DNA from 2 places in the Massilimicrobiota sp. An142 genome. Region 2 is predicted to be linked to the other one. Evidence: predicted binding sites of a transcription regulator. Region 2 holds the regulator's gene; the other holds the start of a gene.
The links. The regulator HrcA, encoded in region 2, represses chaperone genes, less so after heat shock. The targets are predictions, from matches to a motif close to TTTTAGCACTNNNNNNNNNNNAGTGCTAAAA.
Positions count from the first base shown of each region.

Region 1: a site for HrcA is predicted at 2,061-2,091, ahead of B5E87_RS12095 (GroES family chaperonin). Genes of this name have one in related genera too.

Region 1 is NZ_NFLD01000033.1:43-4,489, forward strand. Features, by position in the region: gene groL (chaperonin GroEL) at 84-1,700, opposite strand; gene B5E87_RS12095 (GroES family chaperonin) at 1,713-1,973, opposite strand; gene B5E87_RS12100 (DUF6440 family protein) at 2,179-2,373, shown strand; gene B5E87_RS12105 (VOC family protein) at 2,383-2,751, shown strand; gene B5E87_RS12110 (MBL fold metallo-hydrolase) at 2,781-3,449, opposite strand; gene B5E87_RS12115 (YebC/PmpR family DNA-binding transcriptional regulator) at 3,477-4,217, opposite strand; gene B5E87_RS12120 (aminoacetone oxidase family FAD-binding enzyme) at 4,336-4,447, shown strand, end outside.
Region 2 is NZ_NFLD01000001.1:87,694-92,140, forward strand. Features, by position in the region: gene dnaK (molecular chaperone DnaK) at 1-1,176, opposite strand, end outside; gene grpE (nucleotide exchange factor GrpE) at 1,197-1,754, opposite strand; gene hrcA (heat-inducible transcriptional repressor HrcA) at 1,765-2,802, opposite strand; gene hemW (radical SAM family heme chaperone HemW) at 2,907-4,004, opposite strand; gene B5E87_RS00510 (L-serine ammonia-lyase, iron-sulfur-dependent, subunit alpha) at 4,001-4,447, opposite strand, start outside.

The DNA of each region.
Region 1 (4,447 bases), on a different contig from region 2:
TTTTCGGGATAATCAATAATTCGGGATAAGTGTTGTGAAAGGGGCGAAAGATATTAATTCTTAGCCCCTATTCAATTTTTCTATTAATACATTCCTGGTGCCATTGGAGCAGGAACTGGATTATCTTCTTTAATTTGTGCAACACCTGCTTCAGTTGTAATAAATAAAGCAGAAATACTTGCAGCATTTAATAAAGCACTACGTGTAACTTTTGTTGGGTCAATAATACCTTTATCAAACATTGATACCCATTCACCATCTTTAGCATCAAATCCTTGTCCATCAGCAACTTTCATTTGTTGTTCTACAATTTCATCACTATTGAAACCAGCATTTTCAGCAATTTGTCCCATTGGAGCAAGTAATGCATCTAAGACAACTTTAATACCTTTTTGTTTATCTACGTTAGAATCTTTTAACTGGTCTTTTAAAGCTACATAAGCGTTAACTAATGTAACACCACCACCCATAACGATTCCTTCACTAACAGCAGCTTTTGTGGCATTTAAAGCATCTTCAATTCTTAATTTCTTTTCTTTCAATTCAGATTCAGTAGCTCCACCAACTTTGATAATAGCAACACCATTACTTAATTTACCTAATCTTTCAGCATAATTCTTTTTATCATAATCACTCTTAGAATTATTCATTTGTTCAGTGATTTCTTTAACACGTTGATCAATAGCAGTCTTATCACCACTACCACCAATCATTGTTGTATGATCTTTTGTAATATGAATCTTTTTAGCAGATCCTAAATCAGTCATTTGCATGTCTTTTAAATTCATATTTAAATCTTTACTATAGAATTTAGCATTTGTTAAAATGGCAATATCTTGTAAGATTTCTTTTTGATTATCACCAAAACTAGGGGCTTTTGTAGCCACAACATTAAATGTTCCTCTTAATTTATTAACAACTAATGTTGAAATAACTTCTTGTTCAAAATCATCAGCAATTAATAATAAAGGTTTATTAGATTGCATAACTTGTTCAAGAATTGGTAAGATTTCTTGAACTGTATTAATTTTTTGATCAGTAACCATGATTAATGGGTTATCTAAATCAACAGTCATTTTTTCTCTATCAGAAACCATATATGGAGAAACATAACCTTTATCATATTGCATACCTTCAGCAACTTCTAATTCTGTATCAAAGCTGTTAGATTCATCAACACTGATGACACCATCTCTACCAACTTTTTCCATGGCTTGAGCAATATATTGACCAATTTCTTTATCTCCAGAAGAGATTGTCGCAACACTTTCAATATCATTGCTTGTTTCTACTTTATGAGATTTATCTAAAATATATTTTGCAACTTCTTTACTTGCATAATCAATACCTTCACGCATTAATACAGGATTAGCACCTTTTTCTACAGCTTTTAATCCATCTTGAATCATGCTTTGAGCTAAAATTGTTGCTGTAGTTGTTCCATCACCAGCAACATCATTTGTTTTATTGGCTACTTCATATACAAGTTTTGCACCCATGTTTTCAAATGCATCTTCTAGTTCGATTTCTTTAGCAATTGAAACACCATCATTTGTAATTAAAGGTGATCCAAACCCTTTATCTAAAACAACATTACGTCCTTTAGGACCAATAGTGACTTTTACTGCATCTGCAAGAGTATTAACTCCATTTAACATTGCATCTCTGACATCTTTAGAAAAACGAATTTCTTTACTCATTATTTATTCCTCCTATTCAATAATAGCTAAAATATCTTCTTCTTCTAAAATCATATATTCGTCATCATTATCTTTAAATTTTGTTCCTGAATATTCTTTAAAGATAACAGTCATACCTTCTTTTAAGTGTTCATCACATTTAGGCCCAACAGAGACAACAGTCGCTTGATTGCTTGCTTGTTCTTTTGGACTTGTTAAAATGATTCCACTTGCTGTTTGAGTTTCAGCTTTTTCTTTTTTTAATATCACATAATCATGTAATGGTTTCAACATTTTGTATTCCTCCTTATGTTTTAGCACTCATATATCTTGTTTGCTAACAACTATTATTATAGCTTGATATATGAACTGAATATGAACTTTTAGCACTATGTTTTCAAAAGTGCTAAAATCGTTAAAATATATGAATGTTTATTCTTTTTTATAACTCTATTTGATATAATATTTTTATAGATTGAAAGGTTAAAGGAGAATAAAAATGGCTAAAAAATATGAAAGATTTGTAAAATCATATGAATCATCAAAGTTTGCAAGTTCAACAGAAATATGGGTAGATAAAGAAACAGGTGTGAATTATTTATTTCATAGTAATACAGTTGGGTCTGGAATGACTGTATTGGTAGATAGAGAAGGAAAACCCATTATAACAACAGTTTTTCCAGATGAAGAATAGGAGGACGACATGAAAGCTGTATTTAATCATTGTAATATTAATGTTACAAACTTAGAAAAAAGTATCGCATTTTATCAAAAAGCATTAGGACTTACTGTTGTCAGAGAAAAGGAAGCATCGGATGGAAGTTTTAAACTTGTTTATCTGACTGATAGTGAAGCCTCTTTTCAATTAGAATTGACATGGCTAAAAGATCATCCACAGGCTTATGAATTAGGTGAAAATGAAAGTCATATTTGTTTTGTTGTTGATGATTATGAAGCATATCATCAATTGCATCAAGACATGGGATGCATATGTTTTGAAAATGAAGCAATGGGACTTTATTTTATTCATGATCCTGATGATTACTGGCTGGAAATTGTACCACAAAAATAAGCAAAGAACCTTTGTGCGAAAGGTTCTTTTTATACGAGAATTTCAAATGTCTGATTTTGATGGGTAACAGGCAGGATTTGAGCATGATAGGGATTGTCTAAATGCTCTTGTAATAGGAGTTTTGTTGTTTCATAGTGTCCAAAATAGTGAATTGGTAAAATGTATTTTGTTGGAACATGTCTTAAAAAAGCATTTAAGCCTAATAAATAGTCTTTTTCTTGACGAATATCCACAACAACACAAGCAAGATCAACTGGTTCTTTGATAGAATAGATTTCTTGGAGGTAAGTCTGTTTTTGATATATATTGTCTTGTTCTGGTTCACCTTCCCAATGCCACCAATGAAGATCACCAGCATGATATATTGTCTGATTTTCCACATGGACAAGAAAAGCACATCCTTCATCAGTAGAAAGCAGTGTGGAAATAGATAAATCATCTATTTGATAAGTTTGATGTATATCTACATAATATGCATCATATTTATGACGCAGTGTATTGGATAAAATATAAGTGATTTGAGGATGATGAATTTTAAAAATATTGGGATTATAATGATCATAATGACGATGGGAAACAAATACATAAAGTGGTTTGTTATGATTAAGATTGAGCTGACCTTGATAATAATCAAATAGAAGAAGGTGCTCTTCCAACTCTACTAAACATCCACTATGATATAAATGTGTAACTTTCATATAAAAAAAGATAACATGCGAAACATGTTATTCTTCTTCTCCTTCATCATAATTTGAAACATTATGGTATACTTCATCAACATCATCACAGTCATTAAGTAATCCCATTAATCTTTCAAATAACATCATATCTTCACCTTCAAGTTCTACATAGTCTTGAGGTGTTGTTGTAATATCATCCACATCAAATTCAATATCTTCTTTAACAGCTTCAATAGCTGTTTTGATTTTATTTAAATCTGTTGGTTCACCTGTTATTTTAATACGTCCATCTTCTAATGTTGTAATGTCTTTAGCATCAACATCTCCCATCACTAATGCTTCTAATACTTCATCTTCACTCATACCACTTAAAATAACTGTACTTTCAACATTATATAAATAAGCAACAGAACCTTCAGCTCCTAATTTAGATTTTGCTTTTGTAAATGCTGGACGAACTTGTGATATTGTACGATTGATATTATCTGTTAAACATTTCACGATTAATGTAGAATTACCTGGACCAAAACCTTCAAATTGAATAGGTTCATAATTTTCAGTCACACCACTTTTGACTTTATCAATAGCACGTTTAATAACATCAGCAGGAACTTGTTCTTTTTTTGCTTTGTCTACTAAACGTCTTAATGCTAAATTTCCATCTAATTCTGGTCCACCAGCTTTCGCTGTTAAATAAATTTCTTTTCCATATCGTGAATATAATTTTGCTTTTTTGGCAGCTGTTTTTGCCATTGCAACTTTACGCACTTCATGTGCTCTACCCATGATTAAACGCCTCCTTTAAAAATTCCTTTAGTATTATAAACATTTTTTAGTGATTTTTCAATAAAAAATGGTATAATCACTATATTTCATCATGAGAGATTAAAGAAAGGAGTCTGCCGTGAAAAAAATTGTTATTGTTGGAGCAGGAGCATCTGGTGTTTATTTATCACTTTTATTAAAACAACAAATGCCCCAAAATCAAATCATAGTTTTAGAACAAAATAAATCCC
Region 2 (4,447 bases):
AGTTGTTGGGATAGTTGTATTTCTTTCAATTAAGACAGTCATAACTCCACCCATTGTTTCAATACCTAATGATAATGGTGTTACATCTAGTAAGACAATGTCTTTAACATCTCCAGCAATAACTCCACCTTGGATTGCAGCACCCATAGAAACAACTTCATCAGGGTTTACTGATTTGTTAGGTTCTTTTCCAAGTAATCTCTTTACTGATTCTTGAACTGCAATAATACGTGTAGAACCACCAACTAATAAAACTTGATCAATATCGCTTGGAGACATACCTGCATCGCTTAATGCTTGTCTTACAGGTCCTTCTGTACGCATAACTAAATCATGTGTTAATTCATCAAATTTAGCTCTTGTTAGTGTTAATTCAAGATGTAATGGACCAGCTGGACCGGCAGAAATGAATGGTAATGAAATTTGAGTTTGCATCATACCAGAAACATCTTTCTTTGCTTTTTCTGCAGCTTCTTTTACACGTTGCATAGCCATTTTATCGTTGCTTAAATCAACACCTTGTTCTTTTTTGAATTCAGCAACAATCCAGTTCATGATAGCTTGGTCAAAGTCATCTCCACCTAAATGGTTATCACCAGCAGTAGCTAAAACTTCAAACATACCATCAGCTAAATCAAGGATAGAAACATCAAATGTTCCTCCACCTAAGTCATAAACTAAAACTTTTTGTTCTTTATCTAATTTATCAACACCAAATGCTAATGCTGCTGCAGTTGGTTCGTTGATAATACGTTCAACTTCTAATCCAGCAATTTTACCAGCATCTTTTGTTGCCTGACGTTGAGCATCATTGAAATATGCAGGTACTGTAATAACAGCACGATTAACTGATTCACCTAAATAAGATTCAGCAGTTGCTTTTAAGTTTTGTAAAATCATAGCTGAAATTTCTTGAGGTGTATAATCTTTACCATTAACATGTTCTTTATAGCTTGTACCCATATGTCTTTTAATTGACATAACAGTTTCTTTGTTTGTAACTGCTTGACGTTTAGCAGCTTCACCAACAATAATTTCTCCATTTTTGAAAGCAACAACAGATGGAGTTGTTCTTAATCCTTCAGGATTTGCAATAACTTTTGCTTCACCATTTTCCATCACACTTACACATGAGTTTGTTGTTCCTAAATCAATACCAATAATTTTATTACCCATAATGATCATCCTCCTAAAATTTATTCATTGACTTTGACTAAAGATGCACGAATAACGCGATCTTTCAATTTGTAACCTTTTTGAAGTTCTTCCACAACAACATTGTGATCAAAATTTTCATCTTGTGTTGTCATAACTGCCTGATGTAGATTTGGATCAAATTCTTTACCTTGAGCTTCAATCACTTCTACACCATTTTTCTTTAAAATGTTCATCAGCTGATCAAAGATCATTTGATAACCTTTCAAGAAAGTTTGAACTTCTTCACTTGGATTTTGCACATTCAACGAACGTTCAAAATTGTCCACTACTGGAAGCAATTCTTCAATAAATGACTGCATCATAAATTTTAATGAATTTTGATGTTCTTTTTCTAAACGTCTTTTTAAGTTTTCCATATCTGCAAAAACTTTATAATAATCCGTTTTCCATGTATTGACTTCTTCTTCCAATTTTTTCATTTGCTTTTCTAAGCTTTCTGTTGTATTCTCATCTTGCTTTTCTTCATTTTCATTTGTTTGTTCATCTACAACTTCTTCTGTCACTTCTTCTTTTTCAGTTTCCTTTTCCTTTGCCATTGTTTCACCTCTATTCATCATCTTCATCATTTTGACTTACAAGAACTTCTTCTAAGCTCTTTGAAATATACTCAACTAAAGAAACGACTTTCTCATAAGGCATACGCGTTGGCCCAATGACTGAAATAGATCCTTTAGACTCATTCCCTGTTTTAAACGAAGCTGAAATCACCGAAACATCATTTAAATCCTTTATTGGTGAATCACTTCCAATTCTGACCGTTACACCATCTTCCAAAGCAATCGGCTCCAAACTTTTCCAAGATTGTGAATTTTCAAATGCAGTTACTAAACGACGTAATTTATTCACATCGTTATATTCTGGCTGATATAACATATTCTCTTTTCCAGAAAAATAAACATTGTTATTCGCAAACTTCATAAATGCTTCCAAGAAAGCATTGAATAGAACTTCATGTTCTTTAATACGAGCACTTAATATAGGTTTGACATCTCTTTCTAAATGATAAACGACTTGATTCATTGGTGTTCCATCAAGCAATTCATTCATGACATTGACACAACTCGTTAAATCTTCCATATAAGCATTATTTTTAATATTGAAGTTTCGATTTTCAACATGTCCTTTATCTGTGACGATAATGGCTGTCACAGTATGTTCAGATAAAGGAACAAGTGTAATATTCTGTAAATGTTCATAAATTGCATTTGGTCCTAATGCGACTGTTGTCAAATGAGTCAATTGACTTAAAATTTGGCAACTCTCTTTAATAATTTCATTTAAAGAGCGATGTCGATCTCCCAAAATTGTTGAAACCTGATTTTTCACCTCGTCATCTACACTAGGTTGCATCAAAGTATCGACATAAAAACGATATCCTTTTGTTGATGGGACACGCCCTGAAGACGTATGCGTCTTCTCTAAGTAACCGTGTTCTTCTAGAAACGACATTTCATTTCTAATTGTTGCACTCGAATAAGGAAGCTGATATTTCGTCATTAAGGTTTTTGATCCTACTGGCTCAGCCGTTTCCACAAATTCTTCAACAATACATTTTAAAATCAGTAATTGCCTAGCTGTCAGCATATCATAGCCTCCTTTAGCACTCCTTTTCCTCTTGTGCTAATTACATTATACTCATCTTTTTAGCACTGTCAACACTTTTGTGCTAAAAAAGAATGAAAAACAGGTCATCCCTGTTCATCTTCTAAAAAATCTATTAAAATATTATTGAGATAATTCATCCCTAAAGATGTTGTTTTTAAATATCCATTCGTTATTTCTAAAAAATTCATATTTTGATATTTAGTAATGACATCTTGATATTTCACTTGAAAATCAATATCAAATAATCTATTCATTTCCTCAAGAGAAATTCCTTCATTCAAACGTAAACCCATCATTATTTTTTCAAACAAGCAATCCTCCATAGACAATGGAATATCATTTTCTAAATAATGATGATTCAAATAACGTGTCAAAGATTTTGTATTTTCATAACGATGATGTTTTTTTAACGAATGTGCAGAAAGACCAATCCCCTCATAATCCTGATAATGCCAATATACAAGATTATGTAACGATGGTTTATAACGATAATAATTACTCACTTCATATTGATGGAAACCATATTTTTTTAATTCCTGACGTATAAAATGATACCACTTGGCATCTTCTTCATCATCCAAAGGCTGATAATTCATATTTTTTAAGATTGTATGATCCTCTAAAATCAACGCATAATAGGAAACATGTCCTATGTCTAATTGACATAATTGTTGAATATCTGCTTGAACATCTTCTAATGTCTGATCTGGTAATCCATACATCAAGTCAATATTAATATCCTGAAAGCCTATTGTTTGAGCATCTTTTATGAGTTCTAAAACTTGTTTAGATGTATGAACTCTACCAATCTTTTTTAATAAATCATCACGAAAGGTCTGGACACCAATGCTTAAACGATTGACACCATTTTGAAAACAAAGCTCTAATTTTTCTTGATCCATTGTTTCTGGATTGACTTCAATACTATATTCTTGAACTTGTTTGGAAAAAGGTTTTAATAATTCAAATAAGTATTGAAGCTGCTGATAAGTAAGAGCAGTTGGTGTTCCACCACCAATATAGATACTATCATAAGATGTTGATAAAGCTTTATCTTTTATTTCAAAAGATAAAGCTTTTAAATAATCCCAGGCCCATTTTTCATCATAAAAGACTTTACAAAAATCACAATAGCTACAAATATGCTGACAGAATGGAACATGAACATATAAAGCACTCATGATAAACCAAATTCTTTCGCTAATCCACCTAGAGAGGTTTCTTTATAATCACTAGATAAATCTTTACCCGTTTCTTTCATGACTTTGACAATAGTATCAAAAGATACTTTGTTTTTTCTTAAATAACCTAACTGTTTAGCTAACATTGCTGCATCTAATGCACGTAATGATCCATATCCATTACGCTCAATACATGGAATTTGAACATAACCACCTACAGGATCACAAGTCAATCCTAGATTGTGTTCTAATCCCATTTCAGCAGCATACTCTATTAACGAATTATTAAGTTCATATATCCAAGCCATTGTAGCAGCCGCCATTGCACAGGCCGTTCCTACTTCTGCCTGACAACCACCATCAGCGCCAGAAATTGTAGCATTTGTTTTAACAACATTACCAAATAAACCGCCAATAGCTAAAGCTTTAATCAAATCTTTCTT